DNA from 2 places in the Cobetia sp. 5-25-4-2 genome. Region 1 is predicted to be linked to the other one. Evidence: riboswitches for the same ligand, from Rfam matches in the RefSeq annotation. Region 1 holds a riboswitch; the other holds the start of a gene.
The links. Region 1 has a riboswitch for thiamine pyrophosphate ahead of tenA (thiaminase II). Riboswitches for the same ligand answer to the same signal wherever they lie in the genome.

Region 1 (4,547 bases):
GGCCATCGCCCAGTGACAGGCTGATGTCGTAGGCCTTGCAGATCTCGCAGATGTCCTCGAAGTGGCGATAGAGGAAGCTTTCCTCGTGATGCGCCAGACACCACTTGGCCATGATGGAGCCACCGCGCGAGACGATGCCGGTCACGCGGCTGGCGGTCAGCGGCACATAGCGCAGCAGGACGCCGGCGTGGATGGTGAAGTAGTCGACGCCTTGCTCGGCCTGCTCGATCAGCGTGTCGCGGAAGATCTCCCAATCAAGATTCTCGGCCACGCCATCGACCTTCTCCAGCGCCTGATAGATCGGTACCGTGCCGATGGGCACGGGAGAGTTGCGCAGAATCCATTCACGGGTCTCGTGGATGTTGGCGCCGGTCGAGAGATCCATCACGGTGTCGGAGCCCCAGCGGATCGCCCAGGTCATCTTGTCGACCTCTTCCTCGATGGAGGAGGTGACCGCCGAGTTGCCCAGGTTGCCGTTGACCTTCACCAGGAAGTTGCGGCCGATGATCATCGGCTCGCTTTCCGGGTGATTGATGTTGGCGGGAATGATGGCGCGGCCGCGTGCGACTTCCTCACGCACGAATTCGGCGGTGATCTCGTCGGGCAGGTTGGCGCCGAAGCTGTGACCCGGGTGCTGGTGGCCCAGAATGCTCTCGACGGAGTCGCTGCCCTGATATTCCTCACGCAGCGCGATACGACGCTGATTCTCACGAATCGCGATGTACTCCATCTCCGGCGTGATGATGCCCTGGCGCGCATAGTGCAGCTGGGTGACATTCTTGCCCGGCAGGGCACGACGCGGGCGGTGGTCCAGCTCGAAACGCAGGGACGACAGGCGCAGGTCGGCCTGGCGCACGCGACCATATTCGCTGCTCAGCTGATTGAGCTGTTCGGTATTGCCGCGCTCCTCGATCCACTTCTCGCGCAGTGGCGCCAGCCCGCGACGAATGTCGATCTCGACCGCCGGGTCGGTGTAGGGGCCGGAGGTGTCGTAGACGACGATCGGCGGATTCTCTTCCAGACCGCTGGAGGTCTGGGTCGGCGAGCAGCCGATCTCGCGCATGGGCACGCGGATGTCCGGGCGAGAGCCTTCGATGTAGATCTTGCGCGAGCCGCTCAGCGGCGCGATGGCGGCGGCGTCGACGCGGGCTTCGCTGGCGAGATGGCGACTGCCATCCTTGCGACCGGCACGTGCGCGCGCCTTCGGCGCAGCCTCAGGCTGGGGGGCGAGCGACGGTTCGGCGGCGTTGGTGGCTTGCGGATCTTGAGTCGTGGGGGTAGTGCTCATGCAGGTCTCCTCAAAGGGCGACGTCACGGCAGACGTCATCATGGGAAGACCGTGCGCAGGGAGAGGATGGCCATCGCCGACTCCTTGCCAACAGGTGGCCCGGGAGCGAGGCGGCCGCGGGCAGCGGCTGACCATCAGCTTGATTCCTACGCCGGTCCTAACCGGTTCAGGTTCCACGGGACCCCTTGCTGGCAGCCTCGCCCATTTGGCGGCGAGGTGATGCATGCAGGATCTCAGCCGGTTCCACCGGCACCCCGTCAAGCGTGCTCAGAATTCAATGCGGGCATGACCTGTGCTGAGCGTTGTGCTGGCCCAGGTCATCGTGCTCGCATTCAGGCTCTGATGGCCTGTGGTGTGTCTGGATGATTGGCGAGAGGACCACGTCCCCAGGCCGATGAAAATCGGTGTGTCTTCCGTTCGCGCAGGCGCGGCCTGTCACGCAAGGGCCTGCCACGGATCAGTCGCGATCAAGGCCCATCTGCCAGAAGTCGATCTCGAGACGTGTCGCATCGCGGAAGACATCGACCAGTTCGCCCAGCCGGCGCTCCGAGACCTCCGAGAGCCGAGCGTCCAGCCATTCACGTTCGGCGTCCACCGCTTCCTTGAACTCATCGCTGGAGTACATCGCGATCCAGTCCGCGTACGGATTGTCCTCGATCTCGGTGGTGTCCTGGTCCAGCAGCCACTCGGCGATCTCGCCGTAGCCGATCAGGCAAGGCGCGAGCGCCACGTGAAGATCGAGAAGATCGCCGCGCTGGCCGCAATCCAGTACGTAACGGGTATAGGCCAGGGTGGCGCGGGATTCCGGCAGCTCACTCAGGTCATCCTCGCTGATGCCCCACTCGCTGCAGTAGCCGATATGCAGGTCGAGCTCGGTATTGAGAATGGTGTCGAGACTGGCCGTGGCCTGACGCAGCTCCGCGAGGGTGCGGCTCTTGTAGGCGGCAAGCGCCCAGGCGCGCGCGAAGTGGATCAGGAACAGGTAGTCCTGCTGCAGGTAATGGCGGAAGGACTCCTCTGGCAGACGACCTTCCCCGAGCTGGCGAACGAAGTCATGCTCGAGATAGTCGCGCCATTCCTCGGCGCAGGCACTGGTCAGGTCTGAAAAGCTGGGCATCGACGCATCCCTCGGTGAGCGTGCTGCCAATCCGTGATGGAGTGGCAAAGGTCTGGCTCGAGCGTGGTCAGGTCCGGCAATCTGCAGGGAAAAAGCGGGGGAGGTGCGGCGTTCACCTGGAAGAGGTGAAGATGATGTGCGGCAACACTTCGCGCTTGATCCCTACGCCGGTACTAACCGGATCAGGTTCGGCGGGATCGTCATACACGCACCTCGATGCAAGGCCTCGAACAGTGCGAATGACATCTCAGCCGGTCTTACCGGCACCCCGTCAAGCTGTGACTCAGGCGTCACGATATCTCGAGTGTAACAGTCCTGCGGTGCAGGAAAAGCCTCTGCCGCCCTAAAACCCATGCGACTTTGGGAGGCCATCTGCGATGCGGAAAGGGCTTCCTGCGATGCGGGAAGCGTGTCATGTGCTGCAGGAAAGATGTCATGCAGGCTGACAGGAGGAGAGGTTCGCCATCAGGGCTGGGAAGTGTCGCCTCAGGCGCACCAGATCGTGAGGCTCATCGACATCCCAGCTGACAGGCAGGCAACCGACGCTTCTGCCTGCCTGAGCCAGCAGTGCAAGAGTCTCCCGGCTCACGTCGGCATGGCTCCAGTGATCCAGCTGGAAGGCCGCCGAGCAGGCTGCTTTCAGGCCAATCAATCCGTATCCCCCGTCTTCGCTGGGCTGCAGCACCGCATCATGGTCATGCAGGCACCGCGCCGCCTCGCGAAGACGTTGACTGTCCAATGCGGGCAGGTCAGAGCCCATCAGCAGCACGGGGCCTGCGGGCAGGTGGCGCAGCATGGCCTGATGCATGCGCTCCCCAAGCCCACCCTGTGGCTGTGCCTCGAGCGTGATTCGCTTGCCATGTGCCGCCATGCTCTCTGCACGCCACTGATCCTCAAGTTCCGTCAGCAGGGCTGCCAGCTCAGGTTGCTGCCGGGCGTGCTCGGGGGAGGGAGTCAGCATCACGACCACCTTGCCGAGGCGTGAGGCGCAGGCCTGCTGAACGATTCTGCGCAGCATGCGCGAGTAGAGGCGTGCCGCCCCCTCGGGACCGAGGGCAGGGATCAGCCGCGTCTTGCATTGTCCGGCCAGTGGCAGGCGGCCGAAGATGATGAGCGTCGGGCGCATGTCATACGCGGCCGTGTCGGTTTCCCTGCCAGCAAGCGAGGCTTCAGGCATGAGGCAAGCCACGCTGTTCGCAGGCCTGAGCGGCGGCACCATATCCATAGAGGCGCGCCAGACGGACAGGAGATACGCCACCCCAGGCTGCCAGGCGCAGCCCCCACATCTTGAGGATGGTGCGACAGACGCCATGGGTTTCCCAGCGTCTTCCACTGGTGGTGACTCTGGCGGAGAGGTTCAGCGGCGAGGTCAGTCGCTTGAGCCTGACGCTCAGCTGGATGTCCTCCATCAGGGGCACGACGGGAAAGCCCTCGATGGCCTCGAAGGTGGAGCGTCGTACGAACTGGGTCTGATCACCTGTGCTGATGCTGGTCAGGCGCGAGCGCAGATTCATCAGCATGGCGATCACGGGCAGCAGCGGAGAATCTCCTTCGATGTCGACATCGAAGCGACCCCAGTCGCACTCGCGATGCTCGGCGAGGGTCTCTGACAGTACCGAGAGGACATGTGCCGGCAGGCGCGTGTCGGCATGCAGGAACAGCAGCCATTGACCACGAGCCTGAGAGGCACCGGCGTTCATCTGCGTTGCCCGGCCCGGATCACTGCTCAGGCAGCGATCGCACAGCGGCGTTGCCAGCTCGCGGGTAGTATCCGTGGAGCCGCCATCGACCACGATGACCTCGCAATCCCCGCTCGCGCGCATTGGGCTCAAGGCGATCAAGGCCGAGACGATACCGGATGCCTCATTGTGGACTGGCATGATGATGCTCAGCCACGGGGGGCGCGTCAGGGCGCTGCCCGAACGGACAGCCCTGGGGGCAGGGCTGGCAACTGGCGAGAAGATGGAGGGCTTTGTCATGGCGCAGGCTCCGGCGATGGCGTCGTCCTGAGAGCATACGCATGTGATCACCCCATGGATGCAGAGCGTCGAGACGCTCGCTCAACGCTTGGGCGAAGAATCAACGCGTGAGCCGCCGTGTCGAGTCAGAGGCGGCTGGAGGTCATTGAGAGAAGGTGATCCG
Region 2 (4,547 bases), on a different contig from region 1:
GCGTCTGGCCAGGCGGGCGTCAGCCGGCAGTCCGGTGGATGGCAGGCGCTGACAGGAAGGTCTCTGGAGGCAAGGGGCGGGGGCATCCTCGCGTCATCTGGCAGAAAGCAAACGACGCCCTGTCGGGAAACCGGCAGGGCGTCGTCGTGTCTGTCATCGGCCGTCTATTCAGGGCGCGTTGACGTCGATGGCCAGGTGGTCGAGTGACTGGCGCTGCTTGATCATGCCGCGCTCGTACAGGAAGTTCTCGAAGTCACGGTAGCGGCCGGCATCCAGTGCGGCCGGACGCAGGGCGAAGCGCGGCAAGGTGGCATACCAGGCTTTCTTGTTGAGCGCGGTATCGAGTGCCGGGTCGGACTCGCGGAACAGCTTCCAGCCCTTGTCAGGGTGGTTGATCATCCAGGCGGTGGCTTCACCGACGGCGGACAGGAAGGCGGCGTACTGCTCGTGCTTGCGAGAATAGCTGTCGCTGTTGGCGACGAAGATCAGTTCGTCATACGTCGGCACGCCTTCTTCCTCGATGTAGAAGGCGCGGCCCTTGACGCCTTCCTGTGCCATCTGGGCGAGTTCGAAGTTGCGGAATGCCCCGGTGACGGCGTCGACCTTGCGGGTCAGCAGTGACGGCGTCAGCGAGAAGTTGACGTTGGTCAGGGTGATGTCATCCAGTGTCAGGCCGCTGTTCTGGAGCATGGTGGACAGCAGGACTTCCTCCACGCCACCGACGGAATAGCCGACACGCTTGCCCTTGAGGTCGGCCATCGACTGGATGTCACTGTCTGCGCGCACGACCACCACGTTGAGCGGGGTGGCCACCAGCGTGCCGATGCGCACCAGCGGCAGCCCTTGATCCACCTGCAGGTGCAGCTGGGGCTGATAGCTGATGGCGATGTCGACGCGCTCCGCTGCGGCAAGCTTGGGGGGGACGCTGGGGTCTGCCGGAGCTATCAGCTCGACGTCCAGACCATGTTGCTTGAACAGGCCCAGTTCCTGAGCCAGCACCAGCGGCCCGTGGCCGGGATTGGTGTACCAGTCGAGCATGACCTTGAGGTGCGTGAGGGGCTTGGCATCGGTGGCGGCCGCTTGCGGGTCCTGCACATCGCCAGCGGCGGGGCGGGTCTGTTGCTCGGTCTCGGCAGCCTGCTTGGCAGAAGCGTCTGGCTCGAGGGTGGCACCGTCCTGCCCGGTCTTGGTGACCGCTGCCGCTGCACTGTCACTGGCGGTCGGGGCCTGGGGCTCGGCGCTGGCGCCAGTCTCGGCTGACAGGGCGAAGGTGCTCAGGCTGAGGGTTGTCAGCAGCGTCGCGAAGAGGCAGGACAGCTTGCCGGAACGGCGGATCGCCGATGGCGAGAATGGCATGGCGGTATTCCTTGTGGTGTCGAGAATGTGAGGCCGTCAGGACATCGCCTGACAGCCGGAAGCGCTCAGTTCAAACGGGTCAGGCGATCCCGATGCCAGGGCATCAGGCGACGCAGCAGGGCATCCAGCGTGAAATACAGCAGCAGCGAAAAGGCGACCAGCACCAGCAGAGCGGCGAACATCAGGTCGATTTCCATGCGGGCATTGGCATTGAGCATCAGATAGCCGAGGCCCTGGCTTGCGCCGGCCCACTCACCGATGACGGCCCCGATGGGAGCGGCTGTCGCTGCCATGCGCACGCCGGAAGCCAATGCCGGCAGCGCGGCGGGCAGTTGGACATGCAGCAGCAGCCGCCACGGGCTGGCACCCAGGGTGTGGGCGAGATCCAGCCAGCCCTGAGGGGTCTGGCGCAGGCCGTCGTAGCCGGTGGAGGCCACGGGGAAATAGATGATCAGCGTGGCCATCACGACCTTGGAGAGCATGTCATAGCCCAGCCACAGCACCAGCAGTGGGGCGATCGCGAACAGCGGAATCACCTGGCTGATCAGCAGCAATGGCAGCAGGGTGCGCCGCAGACGAGGGATGAACGCCAGTGCCAGCGCGGTGCTCAGTCCGAGAAGGACCCCCAGTACCAGCCCGCCAAGAATCTCGGCGAAGGTGATGCCGGCGTGGTGTGCCAGCATCGGGGCCTGACGGACCAGCACCTCCGCGACTGCCAGTGGCGCTGGCAGGATGTAGGGCGGCACGGCCGTGGTGATGATCACCAGTTGCCAGAGTCCCAGCAGGACGGCGGCGCTGATGGCGAGATGACGCAGGGCATGCAGGCGTTTCATGGCGTCTCCTCGCCGTCGCGCAGGCGTGTGATCAATTCGGACTGGGCCTGCTGCAGGGCGGGCAGGTCCAGCGGCACCGGGCGAGGCGGCGAGAGCCCCGGCAAGCGGTCGAGCACTGCCCCCTGCTGGCTGTCGCGGCCCGGACGCAGCACCAGCAGTTGGTCGGCCAGGCGCAGCGCCTCGAGCGGGTCATGCGTGACCATCAACACGGTGCGTCCGTCCAGCAGCCGGCTGGCGAGATCATGCAGTTCGAGTCGCGTGATGGCGTCCACTGCGGAGAAGGGCTCATCCATCATCACCACCGGAGCCTGCTGGTAGAGCGTTCGCGCCAATGCGACGCGTTGGCGTTGCCCGCCGGAGAGGGCGTCTGGCCAGGCCTGCTCGCGCCCCTCCAGACCCACCGCTGCCAGCAGTTCGCGAGCCCGCTCGGTATCGCGAGGGCGACGATGGAGATCATCTCCCAGACACAGGTTGTCCAGCACCCGGCGCCAGGGCAGCAGCAGGTCCTGCTGCGCCATCCAGGCGACGCGACCCGCCAGTGGCTTGCCATCATCGGTGGTGAGTTCCAGCGTGTGATGGTCGGGCATCTCGAGGCCGGCCAGCAGGCGCAGCAGTGAGCTCTTGCCGCAGCCTGAGCGGCCCAGCAAGGCCGTCCAGCTTCCGGCATCCAGACGCGCCGACAGATCACGAAACAGCGTATGGCTGGCGTAATCGATGCGAGCGTTGTTGAGGGAGAGTCCCAGCGACACAGTGTCATCCGTGGTCAGGCGGCATGCCGAGGGGAGGAAGCACGCAGGGCGCCTGACGCTTGGGCAGGTGACCGGAATTCCCTCCGCCGGTATCAACCGGATCAGGTTCCAGGGGTTGCCATGCGACGTGACGCATCGGCTCTCAGCCCACTTTCGGGCACCCCCATCCAGGCCGACAGTGTACCGTCACCTGCCCGCCGGTTGCATCCCTGCCATCGTCGGGGTGGCTGTCGTGTGGCTATGCTGCATGGCCCGGTGTTGGGTATGCTATCGAGGTATCGCAGCCTCAAGGAGATCAACATGCCTGATACCCCGGATCTCTCGACCTGCTCCAGCGGTTATCCCGTGCCACCGCGGCGACCCGTGATGCCAGACGCGACATCCGTGCCCAATGGCTGGCCGGAGGATGCGCTGACTCGCCGTCTTTCCACCTATCTGGGGCATGCGCTGGAGCCGCTGGCACTTGCCTGGCCGGATAGTGCCAACTGGTTGTGGCGACAGCGTGGCGGCACCCCCGGCCTGATCAAGCTGGCGCGGACCGGCCCGGATCACGACCCCTTCTGGCGAGCGATGCGCGGTGTCTTCGGCGCCGATCGCTGGGCGCAACCTGAGGCCCTGACACGGCTGGCGGGCGCGTTGCCGGCGCGTTTGCCCATCCCTCCGCTGCCGCTGACCTATCTGGGACGTCTCGATGGCGCGCCCGTCTGGCATCTGCCGTGGTCCAGCGGTCAGCCCAGTGATCTCAGTGACACCTTCTGTGAGTTGCTGGGAGATCAGGTCGGGCGGCTGCATCAGGACACCGTGTCCGGCTTTGGTCAGCCCCTTGCCCAGCCCATGCCGTTGCTGCATTGGAATGCCCGCGTGACGCGTTTTCTCGCGCGCCATCCCCTGTCCCACGAGCTGGGGGACCTGCCATCACGCACCTTCTCGCATCCCGCTCGCGCCGTCTGGAGTCTGCCGGACCTGCGCGCGGACCAATATCTGTGCGCCGCCACCGGCTGGGTATGGAGCGACTGGGAGGCACTGGTGTGGGCTCCGATCGAGTTCGACTGGGCACTGATCGAGTTGTTGCTGGAGACGCCGAGTCAGCGTGAGGCCTTCCTCGCCGGTTATTCGCGTCATGGGCGCATGGTCGATATCGACGGTCAGCGTGAGCTGTGCCGAGCCCTGTTGTGGGCGATGGAAGCCTTCGGTCCGACCCGCTACGCCGAGCTGGCGGCAGCCCCGGCCTGGGTGTCGCCGAGAAGCCTGACATGTTGATCGCAAGTCCATGAATATTTGAGAAATTTCTCTGCAGCCTCGTCGCTGACATGGAATACTGTCTCTGGGCCGTCGCAGACGTGATTCGAGACTTGGTGCCGGGAATGGCGGGGGAGCACACGTGGTAGAGAATCTGAACTATTACTTCTTGCTGGCGGGCATGCTCATCGCCTTGAGCGTGCTGGCAAGTCGGGTCTCGGCTCGTCTCGGCATGCCCCTGCTGTTGCTGTTCCTGGGACTCGGCATGCTGGCGGGGGAGGATGGCGTGCTCGGCATCCAGTTCGATGATGCCTCTACCGCGTACCTGATCGGCAATCTGGCGTTGGCACTCATTCTGCTCGATGGCGGT

Region 2: another riboswitch for thiamine pyrophosphate. It lies ahead of HXS65_RS03025 (ABC transporter ATP-binding protein); the one in region 1 lies ahead of tenA (thiaminase II).

Annotation. Positions count from the first base shown of each region.
Region 1 covers NZ_BLWK01000002.1:353,034-357,580, reverse strand. The annotation lists gene thiC (phosphomethylpyrimidine synthase ThiC) at 1-1,288, opposite strand, end outside; TPP riboswitch at 1,415-1,555, opposite strand; gene tenA (thiaminase II) at 1,746-2,405, opposite strand; TPP riboswitch at 2,548-2,686, opposite strand; gene HXS65_RS06420 (TIGR04282 family arsenosugar biosynthesis glycosyltransferase) at 2,839-3,531, opposite strand; gene HXS65_RS06415 (TIGR04283 family arsenosugar biosynthesis glycosyltransferase) at 3,575-4,285, opposite strand; gene HXS65_RS06410 (sorbosone dehydrogenase family protein) at 4,527-4,547, opposite strand, start outside.
Region 2 covers NZ_BLWK01000001.1:689,298-693,844, forward strand. The annotation lists gene HXS65_RS03010 (MFS transporter) at 1-52, shown strand, start outside; gene HXS65_RS03015 (ABC transporter substrate-binding protein) at 169-1,356, opposite strand; gene HXS65_RS03020 (ABC transporter permease) at 1,422-2,189, opposite strand; gene HXS65_RS03025 (ABC transporter ATP-binding protein) at 2,186-2,938, opposite strand; TPP riboswitch at 3,000-3,113, opposite strand; gene HXS65_RS03030 (hypothetical protein) at 3,239-4,198, shown strand; gene HXS65_RS03035 (potassium/proton antiporter) at 4,320-4,547, shown strand, end outside.